Regions from separate parts of the Agrobacterium sp. 22-3639C2 genome, predicted to be linked through region 4. Evidence: riboswitches for the same ligand, from Rfam matches in the RefSeq annotation. Region 4 holds a riboswitch; each other region holds the start of a gene.
What was found. Region 4 has a riboswitch for cobalamin ahead of ACQZ6D_RS17890 (DUF1852 domain-containing protein). Riboswitches for the same ligand answer to the same signal wherever they lie in the genome.
Positions count from the first base shown of each region.

Region 1: another riboswitch for cobalamin. It lies ahead of nrdH (glutaredoxin-like protein NrdH); the one in region 4 lies ahead of ACQZ6D_RS17890 (DUF1852 domain-containing protein).
Region 2: another riboswitch for cobalamin. It lies ahead of ACQZ6D_RS13480 (CbtB domain-containing protein); the one in region 4 lies ahead of ACQZ6D_RS17890 (DUF1852 domain-containing protein).
Region 3: another riboswitch for cobalamin. It lies ahead of ACQZ6D_RS23760 (DUF1636 family protein); the one in region 4 lies ahead of ACQZ6D_RS17890 (DUF1852 domain-containing protein).

Region 1 is NZ_JBNWDB010000003.1:878,123-885,899, reverse strand. Features, by position in the region: gene ACQZ6D_RS17325 (sugar ABC transporter substrate-binding protein) at 1-478, shown strand, start outside; gene ACQZ6D_RS17320 (ABC transporter permease) at 701-1,783, shown strand; gene ACQZ6D_RS17315 (ATP-binding cassette domain-containing protein) at 1,783-2,565, shown strand; gene ACQZ6D_RS17310 (nucleoside triphosphate hydrolase) at 2,562-3,191, shown strand; cobalamin riboswitch at 3,323-3,546, shown strand; gene nrdH (glutaredoxin-like protein NrdH) at 3,801-4,022, shown strand; gene nrdI (class Ib ribonucleoside-diphosphate reductase assembly flavoprotein NrdI) at 4,035-4,433, shown strand; gene nrdE (class 1b ribonucleoside-diphosphate reductase subunit alpha) at 4,421-6,610, shown strand; gene nrdF (class 1b ribonucleoside-diphosphate reductase subunit beta) at 6,627-7,601, shown strand; gene ACQZ6D_RS17285 (alpha/beta hydrolase) at 7,630-7,777, opposite strand, start outside.
Region 2 is NZ_JBNWDB010000003.1:100,798-108,574, reverse strand. Features, by position in the region: gene ACQZ6D_RS13500 (helix-turn-helix transcriptional regulator) at 1-437, opposite strand, end outside; gene ACQZ6D_RS13495 (LysE family translocator) at 571-1,200, shown strand; gene ACQZ6D_RS13490 (c-type cytochrome) at 1,316-1,750, shown strand; gene ACQZ6D_RS13485 (c-type cytochrome) at 1,837-2,757, shown strand; cobalamin riboswitch at 2,849-3,073, shown strand; gene ACQZ6D_RS13480 (CbtB domain-containing protein) at 3,241-3,423, shown strand; gene ACQZ6D_RS13475 (CbtA family protein) at 3,434-4,150, shown strand; gene ACQZ6D_RS13470 (hypothetical protein) at 4,155-4,469, shown strand; gene ACQZ6D_RS13465 (type 1 glutamine amidotransferase family protein) at 4,575-5,141, opposite strand; gene ACQZ6D_RS13460 (GNAT family N-acetyltransferase) at 5,163-5,651, opposite strand; gene ACQZ6D_RS13455 (MerR family transcriptional regulator) at 5,857-6,270, opposite strand; gene ACQZ6D_RS13450 (hypothetical protein) at 6,367-6,720, opposite strand; gene dmeR (Ni(II)/Co(II)-sensing transcriptional repressor DmeR) at 6,848-7,120, shown strand; gene dmeF (CDF family Co(II)/Ni(II) efflux transporter DmeF) at 7,202-7,777, shown strand, end outside.
Region 3 is NZ_JBNWDB010000006.1:84,668-92,444, reverse strand. Features, by position in the region: gene cobN (cobaltochelatase subunit CobN) at 1-2,469, opposite strand, end outside; gene cobW (cobalamin biosynthesis protein CobW) at 2,475-3,512, opposite strand; gene ACQZ6D_RS23760 (DUF1636 family protein) at 3,509-3,895, opposite strand; cobalamin riboswitch at 4,051-4,265, opposite strand; gene cobO (cob(I)yrinic acid a,c-diamide adenosyltransferase) at 4,392-5,009, shown strand; gene ACQZ6D_RS23750 (cobyric acid synthase) at 5,011-6,468, shown strand; gene cbiB (adenosylcobinamide-phosphate synthase CbiB) at 6,455-7,420, opposite strand; gene cobD (threonine-phosphate decarboxylase CobD) at 7,419-7,777, shown strand, end outside.
Region 4 is NZ_JBNWDB010000004.1:115,927-123,703, forward strand. Features, by position in the region: gene ACQZ6D_RS17880 (hypothetical protein) at 1-314, shown strand, start outside; partial or broken gene ACQZ6D_RS17885 (Fic family protein) at 764-906, shown strand; cobalamin riboswitch at 1,101-1,313, shown strand; gene ACQZ6D_RS17890 (DUF1852 domain-containing protein) at 1,417-2,394, shown strand; gene ACQZ6D_RS17895 (methionine synthase) at 2,419-3,447, shown strand; gene ACQZ6D_RS17900 (helix-turn-helix domain-containing protein) at 3,799-4,896, opposite strand; gene ACQZ6D_RS17905 (LLM class flavin-dependent oxidoreductase) at 4,983-6,368, shown strand; gene ACQZ6D_RS17910 (flavin reductase family protein) at 6,428-6,934, shown strand; gene ACQZ6D_RS17915 (peroxiredoxin) at 7,485-7,777, shown strand, end outside.

The sequences.
Region 1 (7,777 bases), on a different contig from region 4:
CATCGACGTGAAGGACATCAACAAGATTGGTGATGAAGACGACAAGCGTATCGTTGGTCATGATGTTACCAACGGTAACGAAGAAGGCGGCCGCTCTGCGATGGAAAATCTGCTGCAGAAGGATCCGACCATCAACGTCGTTCACACCATCAACGAACCTGCAGCTGCCGGTGCTTACGAAGCGCTGAAAGCCGTTGGCCGCGAAAAGGATGTTCTGATCGTTTCCGTCGACGGCGGTTGCCCTGGTGTCAAGAACGTTGCGGAAGGCGTGATCGGCGCAACGTCTCAGCAATACCCGCTGCTGATGGCGGCACTCGGCGTGGAAGCCGTCAAGAAGTTTGCCGACACCGGTGAAAAGCCGAAGCCGACCGCAGGCAAGAACTTCTTCGACACCGGCGTAACGCTGGTAACCGACAAGCCGGTCAAGGGTCTCGATTCGATCGACACCAAGGAAGGCCTGAAGAAGTGCTGGGGCTAATACTTTACCGTTGAAATCAGCGGGGGCAATTTGCCCCCGCCCTTGAACCGGAATGGTTAAAAAGAACGATCTGGGTGATCGGACAGGAACAAACGAGCGCGCTCGACGTCCGTGGACGTAACTGAGGCACGCTTCTCAACAGTTTGAATCTACGCATTGTCCCCTCTGGAAAATAATCCCGGGTTCGGGGCTGATGCGATGGAGCGATCGGGAGGAAAATCCATGAGCGATCAGCCAGTGCGGGCTCAACCGCATAATGAATTTGAAAAAGTGCTGTCGGGAAGTTCGACCCAGGTCGCTGCTTTCGATACGCACAACAAGAGTTTGCTTGAAAAATTCCAGCACTTTCTGCATTCCAGCCCGGCGGCCGTACCGCTGATCGTTCTGGTGTTGTCGCTGGCTGTCTTCGGCATGACCCTGGGCGGTAAGTTTTTCTCGGCCTTTTCGCTGACCCTTATCCTTCAGCAGGTGGCAATCGTCGGCATCGTCGGCGCGGCACAGTCGCTGGTCATTCTGACAGCAGGTATCGATCTTTCGGTCGGTGCGATCATGGTTCTGTCCTCCGTCGTCATGGGACAGTTTACGTTCCGCTATGGTTTGCCTGCCGAACTCTCGATTGTCTGCGGTCTCGCAGTCGGCGCATTTTGTGGCTTTATCAATGGCGTGCTGGTTTCGCGCATGCGGCTTCCGCCCTTCATCGTTACACTGGGCATGTGGCAGATCGTGCTGGCCACCAATTTCCTCTATTCGGCCAACGAAACGATCCGCTCACAGGATATCGTCCAACAGGCGCCCATTCTCCAGTTTTTCGGCAACAATATCCGCATCGGCAGCGCCGTCTTCACCTATGGCGTCATTGCGATGGTTCTGCTGGTTGCCCTGCTCTGGTATGTGCTGAACCGCACCGCCTGGGGTCGACATCTCTATGCAGTGGGTGATGATCCTGACGCAGCCGAACTTGCCGGCGTTAACGTCAAGCGCATGCTGACGACCGTCTACACACTTTCCGGGCTTATCTGCGCCTTCGCGGGCTGGGCTCTCATCGGCCGCATCGGCTCGGTATCGCCGACCGCCGGTCAGTTCGCCAACATCGAATCCATCACCGCAGTGGTCATCGGCGGCATATCGCTGTTTGGCGGACGCGGCTCGATCATGGGCATGATCTTCGGCGCGCTGATCGTCGGTGTCTTCTCTCTCGGCCTGCGACTTATCGGAACAGACCCACAATGGACCTATCTGTTGATCGGCGTCCTTATCATCTTGGCTGTCGCAATCGACCAGTGGATCAGAAAGGTAGCAGGCTGATGGCAAAAGAACCTATCCTCACAGCACGCAATCTCGTTAAACGCTACGGTCGTGTGACTGCGCTCGACAATGCCGATTTTGACCTTTATCCGGGCGAAATCCTCGCCGTCATCGGTGATAACGGTGCTGGAAAATCCTCTCTCATCAAGGCGATTTCCGGTGCGGTGACACCCGATGAAGGGGAGATCAGGCTTGAAGGCAAGCCGGTACAGTTCCGCTCGCCGATCGAGGCGCGCAAGGCTGGTATCGAAACCGTTTATCAGAACCTTGCGCTGTCTCCCGCATTGTCCATAGCCGACAATATGTTTCTCGGCCGTGAAATCCGCAAACCCGGTATTCAGGGAAGCCTGTTCAGGGCACTGGACCGTCCGGCGATGGAAAAGTTTGCCCGTGAGAAACTCTCTGAACTCGGCCTGATGACGATCCAGAACATCAATCAGGCGGTGGAAACCCTCTCCGGCGGCCAGCGCCAGGGTGTTGCGGTGGCGCGTGCAGCCGCCTTCGGCTCCAAGGTCGTCATCCTTGACGAACCGACAGCGGCGCTCGGCGTCAAGGAAAGCCGCCGCGTTCTCGAGCTTATTCTGGATGTACGCGCGCGAGGGCTACCGATCGTTCTCATCTCGCACAACATGCCGCATGTTTTCGAGGTTGCTGACCGGATTCATATTCATCGGCTGGGCAAGCGTTTGTGCGTCATCAATCCGAAGGACTATACCATGTCCGACGCCGTCGCCTTCATGACGGGCGCCAAGGAAGCGCCAAAGGAAACGCTGGCCGCATGACGTTGAAGCTTGAAACGATCGTCGAAGACGTTCTTCGGCGGGCTGAGGATAAATCTCGTTTTATCATTGCCATTGCCGGTCCCCCTGGGGCCGGCAAATCCACGCTGGCGGATGCCCTGTGCGGTGCCCTCGTGGCGCGCGGCGAGGCTGCGGCTGTCCTGCCCATGGACGGCTTCCATATGGATAACGGTATTCTCGAAGAACGGGGGCTCTTGCCGCGAAAAGGCGCACCGGAGACCTTCGACGTGCGCGGCTTTCTTGATATCGTCTCCGCAGTTCGTCAGGGCGGGCAGGAAGTTCTTGTCCCGGTTTTTGACCGCTCCCGCGAAATTGCCATTGCCTCCGCTCGCGCCATCGCGCCAGAAACACGCTTCATTCTTGCCGAAGGCAACTATCTGCTGTTGAACGAGGCGCCGTGGACGAAGCTTTCCGGCAGCTTCGATCTTACCGTCTTCGTAGGCCCATCCGTTGCGGTGCTCGAGGAACGCCTGCGGGATAGATGGCAGGGCTATGGTCTCGATGCGACCGAGATTCACGCCAAACTGTTCGAAAATGATCTTCCCAACGGAAAGCGGGTGATTGAGAACTCCCGCCCCGCCGATATTCGCATCGATATCTGGGAATAACCCGCCGCTTCCGTCCGTAGGCGGCATCGAGCATTCACCGTTAAGCCTTTGTTGACCATGTGTTGAATCTTTTTGATCCACAGGGTGGGGCTTTCGCATGTCTAATTATTGACGAAAAAAATTCATCATATACTATATGTGGTGTTCAAGGTTCTTTCGATTCGCAAGCGTCGGGAGCTAAGACGGGAATTCGGTGCGCAACACCATTATGGTGAAGCAATGCCGAAACTGCCCCCGCAACTGTAAGCGGTGAGCATCGTTCCGATTTGAGCCACTGGCGCTAAAAGCTCCGGGAAGGTGGGAATGGATGTTTTGACCCGCAAGTCAGGAGACCTGCCTTGAGCGAAAACGTCCACGGGCGGGGTGTCCGGAAGGAAGGTGTATGACGCAAATGAATTGCGTGCGCCCTTTTCTGCCCCCTCCAGAACAAGCTTCGGGGTGAAGTCATGCCAGTGCATTTTTATGAGTTTCTACGCTCGTCGGCGTAGACAGCGATCTTACGCGGCCTGAGCCGCGCCTCGCCAGAATGACAGAACCATCGCCACCCGCTTGTGATTGCAGGCGGGCAATGTTGAGCCGTGCGTAAAGGCGGCTTCGAAAGAGGAAACAATGACCGTCACCGTTTACAGCAAACCCGCCTGCGTTCAGTGCACTGCCACCTATCGTGCGCTTGACCGCATCGGTGTCAGCTACGAGATCGTCGATATCTCAGAAGACGCGGATGCCCTCGATCGCGTTCGCGGCCTTGGTTACATGCAGGTTCCCGTGGTCGTTGCCGGCGAACGCCATTGGGCGGGTTTCCGTCCGGACATGATTGGCTCGATCAGCTGAGGAGGCGATGCGATGGGGCTGATCGTCTATTATTCCAGCCGGTCTGAGAACACTCATCGCTTCCTTCAAAAACTGGGGCGACGATTGCTTCGCCTGCCGCTCGGCGCCGAGGAAGACGTTCCTCACGTGTCGGAGCCCTATGTTCTCGTCACCCCCACCTATGGGGGCGGCGGCATGAAAGGAGCGGTACCGAAACCGGTTATCCGGTTTTTGAACGAGCCCTCAAACCGAAATCTCATTCGCGGCGTCATCGCGGCGGGAAATACGAATTTTGGCGCAGCTTTCGCATCCGCCGGAGATATCGTGTCGCGTAAATGCGCGGTGCCGTTTCTCTACCGCTTCGAGCTTCTCGGCACGGAGGAAGATGTCGCCAACGTCAATCATGGATTGGAACGATTTTGGACACGCTGACCTCGAGCGCGGTGCGCAACACGGATGCCAAACAACAAGTAACCGCTGCGCAGAAACACCTGGACGCGGGACTGGACTATCACGCGCTGAACGCGATGCTGAACCTCTACGATGAAAACGGGAAGATTCAGCTCGACAAGGACCGCCTTGCGGCACGGCAATATTTCCTTCAGCACGTCAACCAGAACACGGTGTTTTTCCATAATCTCAGGGAAAAGCTCGATTATCTCGTGACCGAGGGATATTACGAACAGGAGGTGCTGGACCAGTATTCCTTCAATTTCGTCCGTGACCTCTACGACGAGGCCTATGCCAGAAAGTTCCGTTTTCCGACATTTCTCGGCGCCTTCAAATATTATACGTCCTATACGCTGAAGACCTTCGACGGAAAGCGTTACCTGGAGCGTTATGAGGACCGCGTCTGCATGGTGGCGTTGGCTCTGGCGCGTGGCGACGAGCAGCTTGCCCGCGATCTGATGGATGAAATCATTTCCGGCCGCTTCCAGCCGGCAACCCCGACCTTTCTCAACGCTGGCAAGAAAAGCCGCGGTGAGCTGGTTTCGTGTTTTCTGCTGCGTGTGGAAGACAATATGGAAAGCATCGGCCGGTCCATCAATTCAGCATTGCAGCTTTCCAAGCGTGGCGGTGGCGTAGCACTGTCCCTGACCAATATTCGCGAAGCCGGCGCGCCGATCAAACAGATCGAAAACCAGTCCTCTGGCGTCATTCCTGTCATGAAGCTGCTGGAAGATTCGTTCTCCTACGCCAACCAGCTTGGCGCGCGCCAGGGCGCTGGCGCGGTCTATCTGCATGCCCATCACCCGGACATCATGCGTTTCCTCGATACCAAGCGCGAAAACGCCGACGAAAAAATCCGCATCAAAACCCTTTCGCTCGGCGTGGTGATCCCTGATATCACCTTCGAACTCGCGAGAAACAACGAGGATATGTACCTGTTCTCGCCGTATGATGTTGAGCGGGTCTATGGCGTGCCGTTTACCGAGATTTCCGTCAGCGAAAAATATCAGGAAATGGTCGCCGACAGCCGCATCCGCAAGAAGAAGATAAAGGCACGCGAGTTCTTCCAAGTCATCGCAGAAATCCAGTTCGAAAGCGGTTATCCCTATATCATGTTCGAGGATACGGTGAACCGCGCCAATCCGATCGCCGGCCGTATCAGCATGAGCAATCTTTGCTCGGAAATCCTACAGGTCAGCGAGGCGAGCGAGTTCAACGACGATCTCTCTTACAGCCATATGGGCAAGGATATTTCCTGCAATCTCGGCTCGCTCAACATTGCTTCAGCAATGGATTCGGCTGATTTCGGCAAGACGATCGAAACCTCCATCCGGGCGCTGACGGCCGTTTCTGACATGAGCCACATCTCGTCTGTCCCTTCCGTGGAAAAGGGCAATGATGCGAGCCACGCCATCGGGCTTGGTCAGATGAACCTGCATGGCTATCTGGCGCGCGAGCGCATCTTCTACGGCTCCGAAGAGGGCATCGATTTCACCAATATCTATTTCTACACGGTGACCTATCACGCCATCCGCGCCAGCAATCGCCTTGCCACTGAAAGGGGCCAGAGCTTCAAGGGCTTTGAAAACTCCAAATATGCCTCGGGCGACTACTTCGATAAATATACCGACCGGGAATGGCTGCCCGCGACGGAAAAGGTCCGCGACCTTTTTGAGAAAGCTGGCATTTCCATTCCGACACAGGAGGACTGGAAAGCGTTGAAGCAGGCCGTCATGGAGACCGGCCTCTATAACCAGAACCTTCAGGCCGTGCCGCCCACAGGCTCGATCTCCTATATCAACCACTCGACCTCCTCGATCCATCCCATCGTCTCGAAGATTGAAATTCGCAAGGAAGGCAAGATCGGCCGTGTTTATTATCCAGCTTCCTACCTTTCGAACGACAATCTCGAATATTATCAGGATGCCTACGAAATCGGTCCGGAAAAGATCATAGATACCTATGCGGCGGCCACCCAGCATGTCGATCAGGGCCTGTCGCTGACACTGTTCTTCCGCGATACGGCAACGACGCGCGATATCAACCGGGCGCAGATCTACGCCTGGAAAAAAGGCATCAAGACCATCTACTACATCCGTTTGCGCCAGATGGCGCTGGAAGGCACGCAGGTTCAGGGCTGCGTATCCTGCACGCTCTGAATTGAGGGACAAGACAATGAACATTGCCGTAAAACCCGCGTCCCGTATTCGCGCGGTCAACTGGAACCGCATCGAGGATGACAAGGATCTCGAAGTCTGGAATCGCCTGACATCGAATTTCTGGCTACCGGAAAAGGTGCCGCTCTCCAACGATATCCCGTCCTGGGGAACGCTGAAGCCGGAAGAGCAGACCCTGACGATCCGCGTCTTCACCGGGCTGACATTGCTGGACACGATCCAGAACGGCGTCGGTTCCGTGCGCCTGATGGCGGATTCGGCGACGCCGCACGAGGAGGCGGTGCTTTCCAACATCTCCTTCATGGAGGCGGTCCACGCCCGCTCCTATTCCTCGATCTTCTCGACGCTCTGCTCCACGCCTGACGTCGATGACGCCTATCGCTGGTCGGAGGAGAACGAATTCCTGCAACGCAAATCCGCGCTCATCATGCGCGAATATGATAGCGGAAATCCGTTGAAAATGAAGGTCGCCAGCGTGTTTCTGGAGAGCTTCCTGTTCTATTCCGGCTTCTACCTGCCAATGTTCTGGTCAAGTCGCGCCAAGCTTACCAACACGGCCGATTTGATCCGTCTCATCATTCGCGATGAGGCCGTGCATGGCTATTACATCGGCTACAAGTTCCAGCGCGCGCTCGAACGTCTGGGCGAAGCGGAAAAACAGGAGATCAAGGATTTCGCCTTCGATCTTTTGCTCGAGCTTTACGACAACGAGGCCAAATATACCCAAGACCTCTATGACGGCGTTGGCCTGACGGAGGACGTCAAGCAGTTCCTGCATTACAACGCCAACAAGGCCTTGATGAATCTGGGTTACGAGGCGCTGTTTCCGCCCGAGGCTTGCCGGGTCAATCCTGCGATCCTCTCGGCGCTGTCTCCCAATGCCGACGAGAACCACGACTTCTTCTCCGGCTCCGGCTCTTCTTATGTCATCGGCAAGGCGGTCGCCACAGAAGACGAAGACTGGGATTTCTGAACCGGTTGTCGCCAAGAACCCGCAAAAGTTATTGCGGGTTCACGACCTGGCTCGCAAGCCGGAAGGGGCTGGATACTGTTGCCCCGATAGCATCGAACACAAAGGCACCCGCGCGGCCTATGCCGTTTTCGCCGTTGCCGTTCCGGCTCGCCTCCAGTTGTGGCACCAGCGACGCG
Region 2 (7,777 bases), on a different contig from region 4:
CGCACCGCCCGCCTGACCATGGCAAGATCGACGCCGGCGGGTGAGGGCGCGATGCTGCCCCAGGCGTGCAGGGCATTGGCCGACAGGGTTTTCGACAGGGGTTCGGGCAGGGATGCGGCAATCTTGTCGCTGACCTTTTTGGCCGCCTGCCGCAATTCAGTATCGCCCGTGCGCGCGACCATGGCGAGCGCAAGCACGATCGCCTCCGTCTCCTCGATGGAAAACATCAGCGGCGGCAGGTTGAAGCCGGGACGCAGGATGTAACCGACGCCGCGTTCGCCTTCGATCGGCACGCGCATGGTCTGAAGGGCCGAAATATCGCGATAGACCGAGCGCACCGTGACTTCCAGTGCCTCGGCAATGGTCTGCGCGGTGATCGGCCTGCGCGCCACCCGCAGGATCTGGATGATCTCGAACAGTCTCGATGCCTTGCGCATTGCCGTTTTTCCCGGTGGTTTCTCAACGCAACTGACACAACGCTGTCAGTTGGCTTTTCCTATAAGCAGCAAAACACATTGAGAAACATGAGTTTTCCCGAATGTGTCGAAAACTGTTTTGGGAGATACTGACATGAGTTACGCCGAAAATCGCTGGCTTTTCTTTCTGGTCCTGTTCGGCATCATCATCCTGCCGGGCATGGATATGCTGTTCGTGCTGGCAAGTGCGTTGACGGGTGGCAAAAGAACCGGGCTTTCCGCCGCAAGCGGCATGAGCGCCGGCGGCATGGTGCATTCACTTTACGGTGCGTTGGGCGTCGGCATGCTTGCCGCCTGGATGCCGTCGCTGTTCCTGCCGCTGCTGGTCGCCGGCGCCGCTTACATGGTCTGGATCGGCGTCGGCCTGATGCGCAGCGCCATCACCGTCAATGGCGATGAGGCGCAGGCGAGCGCCTCTGTCAGAAAGGCGTTCTGGCGGGCCGTTCTCACCTGCCTTTCCAATCCGAAAGCCTATCTCTTCATGATGGCGATCTATCCGCAATTCCTCAAACCCGACTATGGTCCAATCTGGATGCAGGGTCTGGTAATGGGCGCGATGGTGGCCATCACGCAGTTCACGGTCTATGGCGCTCTGGCGCTGACGGCGGATAAAAGCCGGGCATGGCTCGTTTCCTCGCCTGCCGCGACGATTTTCATCGGCCGCGCCGCCGGTTTCATGCTGATTGCCGCAGCCCTGGTTACGCTTTGGGAAGCACTCTCCTAGACTTCTGTTTTCTTGGGGAAATTCACTGCAATGTGACTTCTTTTCGCCATGCGGAAAGGGCATCCTCGCGCCGTTATCGCGCGTTCGGCATCTGCCGGAATCAAGGAGAGAGTGTATGAAACTGAAAACCATCGCGGCGGCCATGCTTTTCGGCTGTCTTTGCGCCGGAGCGGTCTACGCTGCCGGCGAAGTCGAAAAACGTGAAGGCATGATGAAGCAGATCGGCGGCTCCATGGGGGCGCTTGCTGCCATCTCCAAGGGCCAGAAGCCTTATGACGCCGAAGCCGTAAAGGCTGCCGTGACGACCATCAGCACCAACGCCAAGGCTTTCCCCGACCAGTTTCCCCCGGGCAGCGAGACCGGCAGTGCTGCGGCACCCGCGATCTGGGAAAATTTCGATGACTTCAAGTCCAAGGCCGCCAAGCTCGGTGCCGATGCGGACAAGGTCCTCGCCAGCCTTCCCGCCGATCAGGCAGGCGTCACCGCCGCCATGCAGACCCTCGGTGCCGATTGTGGTGCGTGCCACCAGACCTACCGTCTGAAGAAGTGATCCTATTAAGAACGCCGCTTCCCGGCGGCGTTTTTTTCAGCGGGAATGATGCCTGATCTCATCAGGTGATAATGGGGAGAGGGGTCATGGCCTCCATTTGGACGAAGCTCGCGGGCGGGATCGCGGTGGCGGCCATTGCCGGTTTCGGCATTTTCGCCTGGGTCACCGCGCCTGTGCGTCAGGCACCCAGCCACTGGGTGAGCCTTGGCGAGCCGGACCTTGCCAATGGCGAAACGCTGTTCTGGGCGGGCGGCTGCGCAAGTTGCCATGCGGCACCAGATGCCAAGGGCGATGCGCTTTTGACGCTTTCGGGCGGGCAAGCGTTGAAAAGCCCCTTCGGCACCTTCCATGTGCCCAATATTTCCTCCGATCCGCAGCATGGCATTGGCGGCTGGACGCTTTCGGAATTCGGCGATGCGATGACGCGCGGCGTCGGCAAGAACGGCGAACATCTCTATCCGTCCTTCCCTTACGCCTCCTATGCCCGCATGACGCAGAAGGACATCAACGACCTCTTCGGTTATTTGCGGGTTCTGCCCGCCAGCCAGAATGACGCGCCGGATCATGAACTGCCGTTCCCCTTCAACATGCGCATGGCATTGGGCGGCTGGAAATTCCTCTATTTCGATACATCCGCGCCACCCCGCGTCGAGCTTGCCGATGCCAATGCCGAATTGCTGCGCGGCCAATATCTGGTGGAAGGCCCGGGCCATTGCGGCGAATGTCACACGCCGCGCAATGCGCTTGGCGGTTTTCTCGATGGCAAATGGCTGGCCGGTGGTCCAAATCCCGAAGGCGAGGGCCGGATTCCCGATATCACCCCCGGCTCGCAGAGCGTCGGAAGCTGGGAGGCGGCCGATATTGCCAACTATCTGGAAACCGGCTTCACCCCGGAATTCGACAGCGTCGGCGGCTCCATGGTCAAGGTGCAGCAGAATATGGCGCATCTGACGGCCGAAGACCGCAATGCGATCGCCGCCTATCTGAAGGCCATCCCGGCACGGTAGCCCTTTGCCGTCATGCCGGACTTGATCCGGCATCCAGCCGCGGCGCGCAATTCTCACGCCGGCCTGCCATTGACTCCCACCCACACCCATCGGATAACGATCCTGTGATGGTTCCTTCCGGGCGTTCCGGAAGGTGAAAAGGGAACACGATAGGGAGACATCCTCATTCGTGGCTGCCCCCGCAACTGTGAGCGGAGAGCCTGAAACGAAATGCCACTGGTAAGCATCTCGCCGGATATGGACGAGGGCAATGCCGGGAAGGTGTTTCAGGTTTTGACCCGTAAGCCAGGAGACCTGCCATCACGGAAATGTCCATGCCGGCGGGGTGTCCGGAAGAGCGGAATTTCAGGGTGGTGGTGCTTGAACGTGCCGCCCTGTGTCAGTCTCGTATCCCCGTGGTGAAGTGTATCGCATGCGGCTGCACGGCGTTTTGCCGTTCCGCCGCGTCTAAAGGCGCGGGGTCGCGCCGTAAGAGGGGTCACCATGTCCATCAACCAGAATACGGCAAATGCCGCCGTTTCGGCAAAAACGGGCAGCTTCGCGCAATCGCTGACGGCGATCGTGCTTGGTCTGTTCGTCGTCGGTTTTGTCGGCTTTTCGCATGTGGAAGCCGTTCACAACGCCGCGCATGACACACGTCATGCCAATGCTTTCCCTTGCCATTGAGGGGGAAAGCATGTCGTTCTTTCGCAATATCGTTTTTACCGCCGTCCTCGTCGGCATCGTTGGCGGCTTCGCCGTTTCGGCCATGCAGGCTTTCGGCACCACGCCGCTGATCCTGAAGGCGGAAACCTATGAAAATGCCGGTGGCGAAGCGCCCCACAGCCATGATGCTCCGGCCACGACCGGCGCTGCCGTTCCCGCGCACGAACATAATGAGGAAGCCTGGTCTCCGGCCGACGGCTTCGAGCGCACCGCCTATACGGTCGCCGCCAACGTGCTGACCGCCATCGGTTATGCGCTGGTGCTGACCGGCCTCATCTCGCTGCGTGGCACCGATGCCGGCTGGCGCGAAGGCCTTTTGTGGGGTGTGGCCGGTTTTGCCGCCGTCATGCTTGCGCCGATGATCGGCCTGCCGCCGGAACTGCCGGGCAGCCCGGCGGCCGCGCTTGAGGCGCGTCAAATCTGGTGGCTTTCGACGGTTGCCGCGACCGCAGGCGGCATTGCGCTGATCGCATTCCGGCGCGAACCCTGGGCAATCGTGCTCGCACTGGTGTTGATCGTTGCTCCACATGTGGTGGGCGCGCCCCTGCCGCCGGAAGGTGAACATGCGCTGGCACCGCTGCCGCTGGAACGACAGTTCATCGTCGCCGCCACCGTGACCAGCTTTGTCTTCTGGGCCTTGCTCGGAACATTGAGCGCGTTTTTCCTGAAGCGCTTCCAGCAGGCTTAAATCCATGCAGGACGCAGCCGAATGGAGTGAGGAACTCGACGCGCTGCGTTTTGCCGTTCCCGGTCACGGCGCTTTCTGCGCCGTGCATCGCCTTGCTTTCAAGGCAGTCCTTGGCGTCAGCCCGGAACGGGAAGCGGCGCTCGCCTATTTTCATGAGAATGAGGCTGCCTTTACGGTCGCAGCCCTTGCCAAGATAAAACGCTCGGCTTTGCCGGCCGGTCGCAGTCTGCATCTCAACAGCCGCGATATCCGCCGTGCGATTGCGGGGGAGGGCGGGGATGTCGCGCCCCGTGTCTGCCGGGTGCTTGATCAGGGGTGATTTGTGATGGTCTCGCGGCTTAACTTCCCCACCACCCTCATTCCTGTGACAAGCACAGGAATGAGGGTGGGAGGATCCGCAAAACTCTCGATGCCAAGGTGAGCCTCACCGGTGCTCCGCCGCAAAAACCTGAAGTTCCGCCTCGGCTTCCGGACCAAAGAGGCCGAGGTGTTTCAGAATTTCCACTGCGAAACTGACGGGTGCACTGCCGGCTGCGGTTACGATGCCGCCATCGCTGACCGCCTTCGGCTGGTCGCGATAGAGCGCTTCGCCGCGATAGGACGGATAGGCCTTGTGAGAGGCGAGCGAATTGCCGGTATGGGCGACGTCATCAAGGGCGCCCGTGCCTGCAAGCGCGCTGGCAGCCGCGCAGATGCCGGCAACCAGCCGGCCCTTCTCGCGAAACCGCTGTGCCAGCCCGCCAAGATCGACAGCCGTTCCCTTTTCCCAGCTGAGGCCGCCGGGAATGACGAGCGCATCGATGTTAGCAGGATCAAGCGCGTCATAGGATGTGTCGGGCGTAACGTTGAGCCCGCCCATTGAAACCACGGGCCGGCCGTCCGGGGTTGCGTAAACGATCTCGACGCCGAGATAGCCGCGCGCGGCGGCGGCAAGCAGCGCCGGTTCCCAGTCCGCAAAATCCTGCGCAAGCGCAATGGCAATCCGTGTCATGACCGTCTCCGAAGGTTGCAATCAGGCGATAGACTGCATGTAGCGCATGCCGGTGACCGGGCGCGGCGCGAAATCCATGCTTTCGTAGAAACGATGCGCGGCGACATTGCCGGTCGTGGCGCTGACGGAAAGATAGTCGCAACCGAGGCGCTTGGCGATATCGCGGGCGCGGGAAACCAGGTGCTGGCCGGTGCCATGGCCGCGGTGACCGTCACGCACGAAAAGATGGTGCAGCTCAAGCCCGCGGCGGCCTTCCTGCGCCCTGTAGAGCGGCAGCATCAGGGCGTAACCGATCAATGCGCCGTCGGCTTCCGCAACCAGCCCATGCACCCAGGGAAGCGGGCCGAACAGGTCGCGTTCCAGTTTCGCCGGCGTAATCGCCGCCGCATCGCCATGAAAGGTGGCAAGCAGGGTGATCATCTCATTGAGCTCAGGCAAATCGGTCTTGCGTGCGCCACGAATGATGACGACGGGCGGTCTTTCCAATGTAAGGGAACTATCTTCGGTCATTTTTCTGGTCCTTCGGTTTTATCGGTGCCGTCAGGACGCTTGAAAAACAACAAAGCCGCCTGACGGCGGCTTGTTGACAAAATGATCTGTCGAGCCGCCCTTTACAGGTAGGCCCAAAAGTACGAGCAGGAGATGGGTGCGCGTTCGTTGATCATGTCCATGCAATGCGCTCGAATCTGAAATCTGTCAAGCCTGCTCTTCAGCCTCAATGCTCGCCGTCGCACATGCCATGGTCGGAAAGTGCGCGGATGACGTAACAATCCTCGATCGAATGACCATGGCAATGGGAGACGATACGTTCGAGCTCATGCTCGAGCTTTTTGAGGCTGGTGATTTTTTCGCGCACATGGGCGAGGTGTTCGGCGGCAATGCGGTCCGCACCCTCGCACGGCATTTGCCGGTGCTGGCTGAGCGCGATCAATTCTCTGATGGCGTCGATATTGAGCCCGATATCGCGGGCATGGCGGATGAAAGCCAGCCTTTCGAGATCGGATTTTTCGTAACGGCGCTGGTTGCCTTCCGAGCGGTCTGCCTCGCGGATGAGGCCCATCTGCTCATAATAGCGGATCGTCGGAACCTTCACGCCGGTACGTTTGGACAATTCACCGATGGACAGCATTGCCTTCTCCATATTCTCAAGAGCAGCCGGGACAAGAACGAACCGGATGCTCTAGTCTCTAGAGATATAGCTTTTCAGCCTGCCGTTCAATGGGTGTCAGGCGGCGGCATCCACGCCGAGTGCCTGCGCCAGGGCTTTGAGAACTTCTGTCTCGATGCTGGAGGCGGCGTCAGGCTGCGCTGATGCGGCGATATCTACCGCCGGTTCGGTTCTGGCCTGTGCGCCGCTGTCTAGGTTCCAAAGTGCTGCGGCAAGTCCGGCGGAAACGCTGGCGGCGGCAGGTGCGGCGGAAACGGCAACGCTCTCGGCGCTGGAAATCGCGCGGTGTGCCGCCCGTGTCAGTTCCAGCAAGGCCTCGGTGGTTGCATTTGTTTCCCTGGTCTTTGTCGGCTCAAGGGTCCGGACCGGAGTTGCGTAATAGCTGCTGGTTGTTGCTGCGATAGTCGTCATGACTGAGTCCCCTAAGTTTCATGGGGTATTTTTAGGGGTCGAAACATTCGCGAAGATTGCGTCGCGCAGGGCTTGAACCAAAAAACATCGCAATATAGTATACCCCCCTATAGTATATGAGGTACTCATGTCCCATACGATCCGCAACAAGGAGAAGCTTCTCGCTCGCATCCGTCGCCTCAAGGGGCAGATGGAGGCGGTGGAGCGTGCCTTGGACGATTCCAAGCCCTGCGGCGAGGTGCTGCAATTGCTGGCCTCGGTGCGCGGTGCGCTTTCCGGCCTGACGGGGGAGGTGATGCAGGAACATCTGCATGAGCACGTCGTGCACGCCGAAAATGAAGACGAGCGGGCGCGTGCGGCGGAAGAGCTGGCCCAGGTGCTGAAGACCTACATCCGCTAACCTCTCTCCCAAAAGTGTCCGCGGCTTTGGGAAAAGACATGCGTGAAACAGAATATTCCAGGATCGAACAGGATTAGCGACATGACGACGATATCCGAATTTCCCGCAGCGTCCGGCCACGACCATGTTTTCCTAGGCCGGAACCATGAGCGCAATGAAAAGCGCGTGTGGATGGTGATTGCGCTGACCACAGTCATGATGGTGGCGGAGATCGTCGCCGGCCACTGGTTCGGTTCCATGGCGCTGACGGCGGATGGCTGGCACATGTCCACCCATGCGGGCGCAATGCTCATCTCGGCGCTGGCCTATCTCTATGCCCGGCGTGAGGCGCGCAATCCGCGCTTCACCTTCGGCACCGGCAAGTTCGGTGATCTCGCCGGTTTTGCCAGCGCCATCGTGCTGGCGGTGGTGGCGCTGCTCATCGCCGTTGAAAGTGCGATGCGGCTTTTCAATCCTGTTCAGATCGACTTCAATCAGGCGATCCTCGTCGCCCTCATCGGTCTTGCCGTCAATCTCGTCAGCGCCGTGCTGTTGAAGGATGATCACGATCACGATCACGGCCATGGCCATGGTCACGCACATGGTTCGCATGCCCATCACGGCCATGGCAGCCACGCCCATCACGATCACGGCTCGCACGCGCATCACGGCGAGCAC
Region 3 (7,777 bases), on a different contig from region 4:
CCCGATACTGGCCGGCGGCAGAACCTCGATGCCTGTGACGCGGCCCGTCGCCAGGTCATGGATCGGTCTCGCTCCCATCAGATGCAGCGCCTGCGCCACATCCTCGCCGCCATTGCGCAGGCTGGCGCTGCCCCAGAGATCAAAAACCAGATGTTTCGGCCAGTCGCCATGGGATTGCAGATGGTGCCGAAGCGCTTCTTCGCCCGCCATGCGGCCCAGCTCGAAAGCCGTCGGCGTCGGCATGGTGCGCGGATCGGCAGCATAAAGATTGCGGCCCGTCGGCAGGACATCGAGACGCCCGCGCGCGGGTGCGCCGGAAGGACCGGGGACAATATGGCGGCCATCGAGCGCGGCAAGCAGCGCCGTTTTTTCCGCCGCAGCACTTTCAAGCCTCAGAAGATCGGTCTCGCCTTCGGGGCTGCGGCCAAAAACATGCTGGCCATCCTTGATAGCGAAGTCCTTGAGGTCGCAGAGGAAGGCGTCGATGCGCGACAGCGCCGCATCGGCATCGTCCTTTGCACCGACACCGGCATCCGCCGCAAGACCGGTTTCCAGCGCCTTCTCTACGATCAGTTTCGCCAGCCGGTCGCGGCGGCGGCGGTCGAGCCCATCTGCCTGCGCATATTCGTCGACGAGCTGTTCAAGAGCCGATTGTTCCGGCGAAAGCCCGGCATCTACCAGCACAGGCGGAACATGGCCGATCGTGACAGCAGCGATCCGCCGTTTGGCAACCGCCGCTTCGCCCGGATTGGAAACGATGAACGGATAGACCACCGGCAAAGACCCGGTGACGATTTCAGGAAAACAATCGCGGGAAAGCGCAACTGTCTTGCCGGGCAGCCATTCCAGCGTGCCATGCGCACCGACATGCACAATGGCATGCGCCCCTGCGACACGCTGCATCCAGGCGCCGAAAGCGACCAACGCATGACGTGGCGGCAGGGCAGGGTCATGGTAATCCACCCGCCGATCCTCATTTCGCCCACGATCCGGTGCCAGGGCCACGAATATCTGGCCGAAACGGGCGACGCGAAAACGGAATGCGCCGTCGGCTAGTGCGTCGTCCTGTTCGGCCGAACCCCACGTGCTATCCACGGAGGCGGCAACCCCTTCAGGCAAACCCAAAAGAAAATCACGATAGTCTAAAAGTCCGACAGCCGCTTCCTGCTGCTCGACACAATCCAGCAAAGCCCGCGCCGTTTCGGGAATATCCGAAACCACATATCCTGCCGCGGCCAGATCGCGCAGCATTTCAAGCACGCTTTGCGGCACATCGAGACCAACGGCATAACCCGTGCGCCCCGGCGCAGCACCGGGATAATCCGGCATCAGAATGACGATCCGCCGTTCCTGTGGCGTGGACTGTTTTAATTGCAGAAAGGCAGCGATTCGGTTTGCCACCTGTTCGACGCGATCAGCCTCCGGTACATTGATGAGGCTGATACCGCCATCAGTCCGCACCTGCTTGAACGAGATTGCGCCAGCAAGAATCCGGCCATCGAGTTCCGGCAGAACCACATGCATGGCAAGATCGGAAGGGTTGAGACCGCGCGCATTTTCCGCCCAGCCGTCCCGTCGCGTCGTCGCCATAACCACCTGAAACACCGGCACGCCGAGGCGGTCAAACAGGGTTTTACCGCTGTCGTCCATTTGACTGGCAAAAGCCGTGGCGGCAACGATGGCGGCGGGCTGGAGTTCGGGCAGTACGGTTTCGAGAAAGCGGATCGCCTCCCCATCCTTGAGGCCGCTGACGAAAATCGGCAATGGCGCAAAACCGCGCTGAGAGAGCGCGTGAAAAAGCGCATCCACGGGCGCCGCATCGGCAGCAAGAAGCATGGAGCGGTAAAAGAGAATGGGAAGGACAGCTGCACCGGCGGGAAAACCGGCGCAGGCTTCCGCCTGATCCACGACGCCGTTACCCGGCCGGTAAAAGCCGGCTTTCGGCAGCGGTTGAGCCTCGATATCTGGCCATGCGCCACCACTTACAAGGGCAGCAAGACCAATGGCAAGCCGGTCCATATTTTCCCGCCCACCCTCGCGGAAGAAGGCGAGGACGGACGCCAACGTCTGGCGATCAACAGTCGAGGCCGCTTCGAGCTTTTCGTCTCTCTCACTGCATTCACCCGGCAGGAGCATAAGTTTTATGCCACGTCGCCGCGCCATCGTGCTGAGCTGATCGACGCCATAGCGCCAGCGTTCCGCGCCGCCGAGAATCCGGATAAGGATGACACGGGCATGTTCGGCCGTCTTTTCGATCCACAGATCGACCGACATCGGATGCCGAAGCTCGGAGAGGTTGGCAGCGGACAGGGACGGAAGCGCGCCCTCTGCCTGCCGCCATGCCTGTTCCAGCCCGGCAAGATCGCTTGCCGAAAAAGACAGCATCACCACATCCGATCGCGGCTGGTTGAGATCAACCGGCTCGATCAGGTCGTCCAGAGACGAAGATGTGGTGGCGAGAATGTGCATTTCTATCAGGCGGCCAGCATCTGTTCGATCTTTTCGCGGTTGAGGCCCTTTTCGCCTATGACGACGAGGCGGCTGCGGCGCTCTTCACCGGCCGCCCAGGGACGGTCATAATAATGGTTGACGCGGCTACCGACTGCCTGCACCTGCAGGCGCATCGGCTTGGTGGATACTTCGACGAAACCTTTGATGCGCAGAACATTTTCCGCAGCCGCCGTCTCGGCGATACGAGCCGCCAGCGCTTCCGGATCGGTCACGGCCGGCAGGTCGATGACGAAGCTGTCGAAATCGTCATGTTCGTGGTCGAGTTCACCATCGTGATGGGTGCGGCGGTTTTCGATATCCTCTTCAACCGCAAGACCGAGGCCGATCAGCACGGCCGGATCGATGACGCCATTCGAGGCGACGACGATCTTTGCGGCCCGCGGCAAATGCTCGAGAATATGAGCCTTCGCCTTTTCCAGACCGGCGCTATCGAGCAGATCCGCCTTGGTCAGCACGATAAGATCGGCACAGGCGATCTGGTCCTCGAAAACCTCTTCGACCGGATCGTCGTGATCGAGGGCTTCGTCATTTGCGCGCTGGGCGGCAAGGGCTTCCATGTCATGCGCCACCTGACCCTCGGCAAGGGCAGCGCCATCCACCACGGCAACCACAGCGTCAACCGTCACGCGGCTCTTGATGGCCGGCCATTGAAATGCCTGCACCAGCGGCTTGGGCAGGGCAAGGCCGGAGGTCTCGATGAGGATGTGCTCCACCTTCGGCTGGCGGCTCAGAATCTGTTCGATGGCCGGCTGGAAATCATCCGCCACCGTGCAGCAGATGCAGCCATTGGCCAGCTCAACGATGTTTTCCTCCGGGCAGCTCTCAATGCCGCATCCCTTGAGGATATCGCCATCGATGCCGATATCACCGAATTCGTTGACGATGATGGCAAGCCGCTTGCCATCAAGCTTTTCGAGGAGACCGCGCAGCAGCGTGGTTTTTCCAGCCCCCAGAAAGCCGGTGACGATGGTGCAGGGAACGCGGTCCAGAAGGGTGCTCATGATCTCTCCTCGGTAAAATCGAATGGGGGAATGCGCGCCACCATGCCGCGCTTCAATGTGTCGGGGCGGCAGCGCCAGGGCATCAGGCCATCTGCGGAGGCGGCCAGCATTTGTGCGCCCGTGAGCAGGTCTTCCGCATCGTTGGGCGTCAGCCCGCCGAATACATAGGACCAGCCATCGGCACCGCGCAGCACGGCACTGAGGCCTCGTTTGCAATTGGCAAGGCAATTGACGGAGCGAACATCGATGCCGGAGTCACGCGCTTTTGCGATGGCAGCTTCCGCAAGGATGGTGCCGGGGCGCGGCTCCGCATTGGGATCGGTGTCGTCGCGACAGCTTCGGCAGACAAAAACGACCACGCCGGAAGCTGTGTTGACTTCCATTGTCCCGTCCGCACAAGAAGATGTTGTGGTAATATCCAAACCGTTCCGCTTTCCGCGCCTTTAAACTCATCGGGGTGCGGATGTCGAAAACAGCGCACTGAAAAGCGCGGCTGCAAATCAATTCGACCGGCTGACCGGAGCACCCCGCCCGGGAGACGTTTTTTCCTGAAACGGCAGGTCTCCTGGCTTGCGGCTTTAAAACACCCTGCACCACCTTCCCGGGCCAATTTTATGGTCCAGTGGCTTCATAGTGCGGGCTTACCGCTTACAGTTGCGGGGGCAGCCACGGAATGACCCGTTATGGGGTGGAACCGTGTTCCCTCTTAGCTTTTCCCGTTGCCGGGAAAAGACCGTCAGTGCCTTACCCTTAGGCTGAACGGGCGTGACGGTCAATGCTGCCGGCTTGTCGATTGCCGGGTGCGGCAAATTGAGTATAGTCGCCGCTCCGAATGGCGGGGCATACGGTCCCGCGCCGCTGGACGAGAAGGAAAACGCGATGACACGCGATATCAGCGACAGCGAAGCCGAACGCCACCGGCAGAAAATGGTCAACCGCAAGACGGTTCAGGATGCCGAAGTCGCGGAAAAGACGATCGAAAAAGGTCTGCTGATGATCAATACCGGCCCTGGCAAAGGCAAATCCACGGCCGCTTTCGGCCTTGCTTTGCGCATGCTCGGCACCGGGCGGCGGGTCGGCGTCGTGCAATTCATCAAGGGCGCATGGTCGACGGGTGAACAGCAGGCCCTGACTTTGTTCGGCGACAGGGTGGAATGGCGCACCATGGGCGAGGGGTTTACCTGGGACACGCAGGACCTGAAGCGCGATGTCGCGGCAGCTACAAAGGCCTGGGAGGAAGCGAAAGCACTGATGGCCGACGAAACGATCGGATTGCTGGTTCTCGACGAACTGAACATTGCGCTCCGCTATGATTACCTGCCGCTGGAAGAGGTCGTCGAAACGCTTTCCAACCGTAGATCCGATCTGCATGTCATCGTTACCGGCCGCAACGCCAAACAGCCGTTGATCGACGCTGCCGACATGGTGACGGAAATGACCCTCGTCAAACATCACTTCAAGGCGGGCGTAAAGGCGCAGGCCGGGATAGAATACTGACATGACTGCACGTGTGCTGATGTTTCAGGGAACCGGCTCGGATGTCGGCAAATCGCTGATGGTGGCTGGCCTTGCCCGCGCCTTCATCAGGCGTGGCCTGTCCGTCATGCCGTTCAAGCCGCAGAACATGTCGAACAATGCGGCGGTCACCGCCGATGGCGGCGAGATCGGTCGCGCGCAGGCGCTGCAGGCGCGGGCGGCAGGCGTTCCGCTGTCGGTTCACATGAACCCGGTGCTTTTAAAGCCGCAGAGCGAAACCGGCGCACAGGTCGTCGTACAGGGCAAAATTGTCGGCAATGCCAAAGCTGCCGATTATCAGCACATGAAAGCCGGGCTGATGCCGCGTGTGCTGGAGAGCTTCGAGCACCTGAAACAACAGGCCGATCTGGTGCTGGTGGAAGGGGCGGGAAGTGCTTCCGAAATCAACCTCCGCGCTAACGACATCGCCAATATGGGTTTTGCCCGCGCCGCAGATGCTCCCGTGATTCTGATCGGCGATATCGACCGGGGCGGGGTCATCGCCAGCCTCGTGGGCACAAAAACCGTTCTCGAACGTGGTGATGCCGCGATGATAGAGGGCTTCATCGTGAACCGCTTTCGCGGTGACCCTATGCTGTTTTCAGACGGCATGCGGATGATCGCGGAAAAGACCGGCTGGGCGTCCATCGGGCTATTGCCGCATTTTTCCGATGCTGCGAAATTGCCAGCGGAGGACGCCCTTGGGCTTACTGGCCCAGCGCAACAAAAGCCCGGCGCGAAAATCCGCATTGCGGTGCCGATCCTGCCGCATATTTCCAATTTCGACGATCTGGATCCGCTCGACATGGAGCCGGATGTGGAACTGATCCGAGTGCGGCGGGGCGAGACCATTCCCGCCGATTGCCGGCTGGTTCTGCTCTGCGGTTCGAAATCCACCATAGCTGATCTCGCCGTGCTGAAAAATGCAGACCTCGACATCGACATCAAGGCACATGTGCGCCGCGGCGGTTATGTTCTCGGTCTCTGCGGCGGATACCAGATGCTTGGAAAAACCGTTGCCGACCCTGACGGCATCGAAGGACCACCAATGACGGTCGAGGGGTTGGGCCTGCTGGATGTGACGACGGTTTTGACCGGCGACAAGAGGCTCGTTTCCGTGCAGGGACAGAGTTTCGACGGAATTCCCTTATCCGGCTATGAAATGCATGTTGGCGAGACGACGGGTGCTGCGTGCAACCTGCCATTTTCGACCATTGACGGGCATGCCGATGGCGCAATTTCGCCCGATGGCCGCATCTTAGGCACCTATATCCACGGCCTGTTTGCGGATGACCGCCAACGCGGGGCGTGGCTTGAGCGGCTTGGTGGGCAGGGCACTGAATTGAACTATGATGCGCAGGTGGATGCCGTTCTTGATCGCCTGGCGGCCCATATGGAGAACCACCTCGATCTCGACAGACTGCTTTCTATAGCGCGATAAGGATTGCCAGCAATCCGAACAGCGCGATCAGCAGGAAGTCTGCGATCCTCGCCAGCCTGAGCGCTGTGCGAATATCGCCAGCAACCAGTGTCGCTCTTCCGCCTTCGCCCATGAAACGAGCCTCGATCATCTGCCCGCCATAGGAGCGCGGCCCGGCCAGCGCAAAGCCCAGTGCCCCGGCCAATGCCGCCTCCGGCCAGCCGGCATTGGGAGAGCGGTGATGCCGCGCATCGCGGCGTATCGCGGCAATTGCCCCTTTCGGTGATGCACCCTTCACGAAAAACGCGGCGACCACGAAAAGACCGCCGCTCAGTCTCGATGCCGGCAAATTGACCAGATCGTCCAGCCGGGCCGACGCACAACCAAAGGCCTCATGGCGTGGCGAGCGATGACCGATCATGCTGTCGGCCGTGTTGATTGCCTTATAACCCGCACCGCCTGGCAGCCCCAGAAGACCAAGCCAGAGGGAAGGGGCGACAATGCCGTCAGAGAAATTTTCAGCCAGGCTTTCAATCGCCGCCCGGCAGATTGCCGCCTCATCCAGCGCCTGCGGATCGCGCCCGACGATCATGGAGACAGCTTTGCGCCCGCCGTCAATCCCCTCGCGTTCCAGCGCAATGGCGACGGCCTCCACATGCTGTTCCAGACTTTTTTGGGCCGGAAGTGACGCCCCAAGCACCGCAACAAGCAACAGACCAAGGGGCAATAAAAGCAGAACCGATTGCACTAACCATGCAACAAGCACCGTCAGCGCCAGAAAAACGGAAAGCGCCACGACGCCTGCCGCCTTGCGCTGCGAAAATGAAGCACTCTCCCGGTTCCATTTTTTGTCCAGCAGCGCGATAAGCGAACCGATCCAGGTGACGGGATGACCGATGCGTTTGAACAGCCAGTCCGGATATCCAGTCAGGCGTTCGATCAAGAGCGACAGAAAAGCGAGAGCGAAGAACATGGGCGATAAGGTACCGGAAAAGGCGCAGGCTACGATCCGTCACGGCGGCAATCTCGGCAAGGCGCGTCTGATGTTTCCTGAAGCGCCGGAACCGTGGATCGACCTGTCGACCGGGATCAATCCGCACTCCTACCCGCATTCTCCCGTTCCCGCCAGCGCATTTGCCCGCCTGCCGGAGCCTGACGCGGCCGAAGAATTGAAAAGGCTGGCCGTCGCCTCTTTCGGCGCACCATCAGCCGGGCATGTGGCTCTGTCCCCCGGCACCCAGATGCTGATGCCATTGCTGGCTCACCTGGCACTCGAACGCGGAGCGAAAAGCGGAGCCGTGCTCTCCCCCGCTTATGCCGAACATGCCCG
Region 4 (7,777 bases):
ACGACGATCGGGATGGTGTGTGGCTGGAAGGTACGGCCCAGGCCGCGCTGACATTTCAGCAGGTCGGCGATGCCGAGCGGGCCGAGGCACTGCTTGCCACCATCGCCGCACAAATATCTCCCGATAACCTGATCTACGCGACAGTCGGGGACGAACTGACGACCGGGCTGATGATCGGGCCGACCTCGACATTTGCCGACTTCAAATATTTCAGGTTGCCGCATGTTGGCGCCACTGCCTGGGCAATCCTTGCAGCGAAAGGCTGGAACCCTTTTCTTCGAAAAAGCGGTTGTATTCGTCTTTGTGAGGGATAACTGTCCGTCTCGGCGGCAGCAGGAGGATATTGCTCCAGGCCGTTGCGCCGGAGATTGGAAACGGGGACGCATGACGCTGCTCAAAGCGGCGAAAAGCGTAAAACCGCAACGTTGACTGCCGACTAGCAGTTCCAGTGATTCAAGCCTGACGGTACGATTAACGAAGCCGAATACCGCCCACTGCCAGACCTGTCAGATGCCGGGTGCGGATCGGAACTTCCTGTGCACCTTCAACGACATGGGGCCGTTCGAAGGCCCGAGCACAAATTCGGCGGTGCTGATGCGGATACGCGTCCGTGATGTTATCGGCCCGCAATTTAAGGGTGCTTGCCTTCGCTCATTCGCTATTTAATTCAAACGCCGATTCCTTTATTAGCGCTGCGCCGGCACAGTAGGGCATGTTCGGATAGCATCCCAACCTCCGGCGAGGCCGCTTCAATGAAACGCCTGTGGCAGGCGAAATCATGCGCGCCTTCTAGCTGCCCCAATTGCCTCCTGAACCGTCGATCGACGTACTGGCTCTTCTGGAGCGACTAAGTCTGGCGGAACGCGCTCTGGGCGCCTAGACGGTATCACCAGGCTGCTCCCGCGCTAGGAACTATTCGTGGTGTGGTCTGATCCTTTCAACTGCGTGGAGCGAGACGTTTGCCACGGTCAGGTCCGCGTATGTGAGAATCGCCTGACAACGCCGAATGCAACCTACTCGGTCGGAACCGACAATGGAAACGTAGACTTAAGGACATAAAGATATCGTTATATGATGTTGACCGATGACGTGGCTTACAATATGGTCGTCACGCCTAAGGTTCCCCAGTCGTTGCACGCAACGTGCCGGGGCTAAGAGGGAAGTCGGTGCTCCGTGTCATGCGGAAAAGCCGACGCTGCCCCCGCAACTGTAAGCGGCGAGCTGAAGTCCAATATGTCACTGGTTTACCCCGGGAAGACGGACGGAAGTGATGATCCGTGAGCCAGGAGACCTGCCTTTGGTGAAGTAACGTCCACGGGCGGGGTGTCCCAGTGTGCCGTAGCAAAGGCTGCATTGTCGCGGCCTGTCTTGCTATGCGTCCGCAGACCCATGCCCCCAACTTTATAGGGGCACAACATGTCTCAGACCTGCATTTTTACGATCACGAGCGTACCCTTCGATGAGGACTATCGTCCTTCAGAAAATACGCGCATCACCACCAATTTCGCCAATCTGGCCAGGGGCGAAAAGCGGCAGGAAAACCTGCGCAATGTCATGCGCATGATCGACAGCCGCTTCAACGCCCTCGCGCACTGGGATAATCCCAAATCGGACCGATACTCGGTCGAGTTGGAGATCATTTCGGTCGACATGAGCTTCGATGTCGCAGGTGAAAAATTTCCCCTCATCGAGATACTGAAGACGACGATCATCGATCACAAAACCAGTGAACGTATCGACGGCATTGTGGGGAATAACTTCTCCTCCTATGTGCGAGACTACGACTTCAGCATTGTGCTGCCGGAGCATAACAAGAGCGTTCCTGCCCTCAGCATTCCGGCCGACTTCGGCGACCTGCATGGAAACCTGTTCAAGTCTTTTCTGCGGTCGGATGCCTACCGCTCGTACTTTCGCAAGCCGCCGGTCATTTGCATCAGCGCCTCGACCAGCAAGACCTATTACCGGACCGAAAATCATCACCCCGTCATGGGCGTCGAATACCGGCAGAATGGGTTCTCGTCCACCGACCAGTATTTCGGGAAAATGGGATTGCAGGTTCGCTACTTCATGCCTGCAGGCAGCGTTGCGCCGTTGGCGTTCTACTTTGTTGGGGACTTGCTGGGCGACTACTCCAATATTGAGCTAATCGGCGTCATCAGCACGATGGAAACGTTTCAGAGAATTTATCGCCCCGAAATCTACAATGCGAACGCAGCAGCCGGGACATTTTACCAGCCCAACCTGAAGCACCAGGACTATTCGCTGACCCGGGTCATTTACGATCGCGACGAACGAAATCGCTTGGCGGTGGATCAGGGTAAGTTCACCGAAAAACACTTCATTAAGCCATACCGCGCCGTCCTTGAGCAATTGTTTGCTCACCGCCCCGCCTGAGCATCACTTAGAAGAGGTCCCACCGTGAAGAAACTTCTCCCCACATCGACTGCTGGCAGCCTGCCGAAACCCTCCTGGCTTGCGCAGCCCGAAAAACTGTGGTCGCCCTGGAAGCTGGAGGGCGAGGAATTACTGGAAGGCAAGAGAGATGCCCTGCGCCTTTCACTGGACGATCAGCGACAGGCCGGCATCGACATCGTCAGTGATGGCGAGCAAACACGCCAACATTTCGTCACGACTTTCATCGACCACCTCGACGGGGTCGATTTTGCAAAACGCGAGACAGTCAGAATTCGCGATCGCTACGATGCGAGTGTCCCGACAGTCGTCGGCGCCGTGTCTCGCCAGAAGTCCGTGTTCGTCGAAGACGCCAAGTTTTTGCGCCAGCAGACCAAACAACCCATCAAATGGGCGTTGCCGGGTCCGATGACGATGATCGATACTCTCTTTGACGGCCATTATAAGAGCCGTGAAAAGCTTGCCTGGGAATTTGCCGGGATACTCAACGAGGAAGCAAAGGAATTGGAGGCTGCCGGCGTCGATATCATCCAGTTCGACGAACCTGCCTTCAACGTTTTCTTTGACGATGTGAATGACTGGGGTGTTGCCACTTTGGACAAGGCAATTGAAGGGCTGAAGTGCGAGACCGCCGTCCATATCTGCTACGGTTACGGCATAAAGGCCAATACGGATTGGAAAAAGACACTCGGGTCAGAATGGCGGCAGTATGAGGAAACTCTCCCCAAGCTGCAGAAATCCGGCATCGGTATGATCTCCCTCGAATGCCACAATTCTCATGTCCCAATGGATCTTCTGGAACTTGTTCGAGGTAAGAAAGTCATGGTCGGGGCCATCGATGTGGCAAGCAATACCATCGAAACCCCGGAGGAAGTCGCTGCAACGCTGCGCAAGGCGCTTAAGTTTGTCGACGCAGATAAACTTTGCCCCTGCACCAATTGCGGCATGGCCCCCCTGTCTCGTCGTGTGGCAAGAGACAAGCTGAATTCCTTGAGCGCAGGAGCTGAGATCGTCCGAAGAGAGCTCACTGTTTAGTTTTTTGATAGTCTGAACCTGCGGATGGCAGCCGTTCGCCGCCACCGCGCCCATCGCGACAAACGCTGGGAGACTTACGAATGGCTATAAGGTCACGGCGCGGATCATCCTGAAGGCTTCGACGGATGTCCGCCTCTTGGCGCAAAGCTGCCAAGACGGCCTGTTCAAGCCGGCAATTCCGAAGAGCAGGTCGTCGCCAGATTAGAAAATTTACACATTCATTACAACTCAACTGAGGATTTGATGGTTTTGATCCTGTCGAGGGTTAAGACAAGTCGCTTGCCATGTAAGTCCGTCGCTATCCACCGTCCACGAACCCGTCTACGTCAAACGGGTGCTGCTTGCTTTGCACTACTGCACTCGATATTCGCGTGGCGCGACACCGAACTGGTTCCGAAACGATCGGCTGAAATGCGAGAGGTCATTGAATCCCCATCGGAAAGCAATCTCTCCAATAGAGCTGCCACTTTTGGTACGCAGATCGTCCGCGCATTTTTGCAACCTTTGCCGAAGTAAAAACTGGCTGAATGTCTCGCCGCTGTCTTCCAGCAGTCGGTGAACATAGCGAACCGAAATGCGGAAATGTTCGGCTGCCTTCGCCGGTGTCAGTGCCGGGTCTGCCGCATGCGAAGTGATGTAGTTGATCAGGGAAAAAGCGAGCTGATTGCGCAATGTCCCCCTCGCTCGGTCTCGCTCGCGATCGGATACGCCGAGAACCAGCGCAACCAATTCCACCAGATGGTTGGTGATGGATAAGGACGCGACGGCGTCGAGATGCTCGGCATTCATCGCAATCGATGACAGATAGTCGGTCGCAAGACCCGCGAGTGGATCACTGCTGCTTATTTTAGTGGCCATCAGTCTGTCGGGTTGCTTCAGAAGAGGCTGCAGAATTGCCTTGGGAATGCGGAACGAATGCTGGGTCCAACTGTCGCTGCAGTAATCGTTGATATATGGCTCGGTCGAATCGACGATCGAGAAATCACCGTGCTGCAAGAGCGCTTCCCTGCCGTTCTGCATCATCCGGCAGTGACCTTCCACTTGTAGATTGAGGAAGTACACCTGTTCGGGCATTCGGCTGATTTCCTGCCTGCGGCGATGAATTTTTTGCCTGCTCGACGAAATTGTCGTGACGTTGATCGAGTTTAGCAGCTTGGCACGAACGTGGCCGAAAAACGGGGCATGGCCTTCTGTTGTCGAGTTCAAAGCGACGTATTCCTGGCAGAGCACCTCTTTCCAGAAAGGGAAACGGTCCTTCTGCGGCAATTCGGTTGCGTTCCAGACAGTCATTTCCAGCGCCTCCGTCAGCGACCATTTTCGCAATGATGACGCAAAAAACATGCCAAGCAATCTTCGTCTGCTGGCACGATCGACCCGAACCGGGGTCATTCCGCAGTCTTCGGGCATGAAGATGATGAATGCCTTTATGGCCAGTGTCACTTTGCGCACAGAAACTGTTCACTGTGAGCCAAGACGCATGTTGCGTTGCGGCATAGGCTTGTTTCCGGGAACAAAGACAACAAACAGGAGAAGCTATGCGCAAGCGTCTGATATTCAATTGCTTTACCATGAACGTCCCTTCGCACATCTACCACGGGACGTGGCGGCATCCGAAAAATGAGCTGGCCAATTTCAACGATTTCGCAACATGGGCCAACCTCGTCAAGAAGCTGGAGCAGGGTAGATTCGACGCCATCTTCTTTGCCGATATCCTGGGCATCGATCCCGCCTATGACGGGAAGTGGGATGCATACTTCCAGCAAGGCCTTCACATGCCTTGCAACGACACCTTTACTCTCTGCGCTGCTTTGGCGGGCGTGACGACGGATCTGGGGCTTGTCTTTACGAGTTCTCTTCTTTCCGAACACCCATTTGCGTTTGCCAAGAAGGCATCGACCCTCGATCACATCAGCGGCGGCCGCATCGGCTGGAACATCGTCACGAGCGTGACCGACAACGCAGCACGGAATTTCGGTTTCGACAAGATCGTTCCCCACGATCAGCGCTATGACTGGGCGGATGAATATATGGACGTGCTTTATAAGCTCTGGGAGGGCTCCTGGGACGCAGATGCAATGATTGCGGACCGCGAAAGCGGCGTCTTCAGCGACCACACCAAGGTGCACCGCATCAACCATCAGGGTGAGCGCTACAGGGTGCAGGGGCCGCATCTAGTCAGCCCCTCGCCACAGCGCACGCCGATGTTATATCAGGCAGGCGCCTCGAAGCGCGGAAGCAAGTTTGCGGCGCAGCATGCCGAAGGGACATTCGTGCTCTATCCAAATGTGAACGGAGCCCGTATCGGCATCGCCGGCACCAAGCAAGTGGCCAGCCAGGCAGGTCGGGGCCCTGACGATCTCAAGTTCATCCAGGGACTGTCCTTCGTTGTCGGCAGCACGATGGAGGAAGCAGAACGCAAGGCGAGGGAAATTGACGAATGGGTCAGCTATGAGGGTCTGGCCGCACATGTCAGCCGCGACATGGGAGTCGATCTTTCACACATGGAGCCTGACAAGCCGATTGACGAGTCGGGTCTGGATGGATTGCAGGGTTATGCCCGTATGATTGAGATGGGCAAGCCCGAGGGCGAGAAGGCTACTGTCAAGGATCTGGCAAACGCGCTCTCCTACAATTGCCGTATCGTGGGAACTCCCGAATCCATCGCGGATGAATTGGAGCAGTGGCAGGATGCCGGTGTCGATGGCATTAACATGATATGCCAACTTCACCCTGATACGTTCGTCGATTTTATCGATCACGTCACGCCGGTACTTCAACAACGCGGGCTTGCGCAAAGCGAATATGCGGAAGGAACGCTCCGCGAAAAGCTTTTCGGGCGGGGATCGCTTCTCCCTGAAAATCATCCTGGCGCTTCCTATCGAAGCGCATTTAGCGGGCAGTCCCTCGACGCTGCCGAGTAAGGCATCACGGACCCGGCTTTGTCCGGGTCCTCGTTTGTCCCTAATCCATGGATGAAAAAATGTTGGTAAATACTCTAACGCGAGCGGATGCACTGAGTTTCAAAGATGCCATGGCGATGATGGCAGCTGCGGTGCAGGTTGTGACAACAGACGGCAGCGCAGGACGTGCAGGCCTGACCGTCACCGCAGCTTGCTCGGTCTGCCAGGAGCCGCCAAGGCTACTGGTCTGCGTGAATACCAAGGCATCGGCGCACGCGGCCATTCTAGACAATGGGCGGCTAAGCCTAAACCTCCTTTCGAACGAGCATAGTGAAATCGCTGCGGCATTTGGTGGAAAAGTGCCGCCAGAGAAGCGCTTCGAACTGGGAGAATGGACATCGGACGAACTGGGGCAGCCCTTGCTCGAAGGCGCATGCGCGCATTTCAGCTGTTCAGTTCACGAGGTGCTTCAATCGGGAACGCACACGATTTTTGTGTGTAACGTTCATTTCGCGAAGGGCAACAAGGGTCGCTCTCCTCTCCTGTATTTCGATCGCAATATGACCACGCTGCTGCAATTTGCATAGCGCCGCACAAAGCATGTATTGATTGGCAGTTGGCCTGTGTCTTCCCAATCGCACGGAGATCTCTCATCCTGACCGGCATCATCCGTGCGATTGCAAGCTTACCGTGCGCTTTGCCACACATTGCCCCTTCGGCAATATCAGCGTGGTCGATCTGAACCTCCAGCGGACGATTATATTCGTCGTTCGACTGGCAGGCACCCTGCTGGCGTAGATGATAGCTTTGAAGGCGATAGCTCTACAGTAGTACGATCAATGGTTCGGTTCTGTTCAAGTCGTTCAGGCATTGCGAGAGTGCGGATTCGGTATCGACACAGGCAAGGTTCAGCGGGAAAATTAGTTTCCGTTTTATCGGCTGCCGCCATTTCTATTGGCCAGAGACTTGGCAATCGGTGACTTTGCCAAATCGAATGAAGGCGTGGCGTTCGTATTCCATCAAGGCTGAAGACGCGTATCGCTACGGCAGCTTTGCACCTGCGCACAAGACATTGCGGTAGTATGAAAATCGGCTAACTTCGCAACGTCGACAGACAGGAAGAGCGACGAGGTGGCAATGATTGAACCCGGCGGGGATGAGCAATTAGTTACCCCACGTGACGACGGAGCAGCCAGGCATTTACCCGGGATGGAGTTGCCTGGCATTGGTTTGGCTGCGACGGATGGCACGACCGTCGATCTGCGTGAGCCGGGGTTAACCGTGGTCTATGCTTACCCCCGGACAAGCCCGCCCGGAGGAAAGGCGATTGACGGATGGGACGCAATACCCGGCGCGAGGGGATGTACACCACAGTCCTGTGCCTTTCGTGATCATTTCGCTGAACTGAAGGCATTGGGAGCAACGCGTCT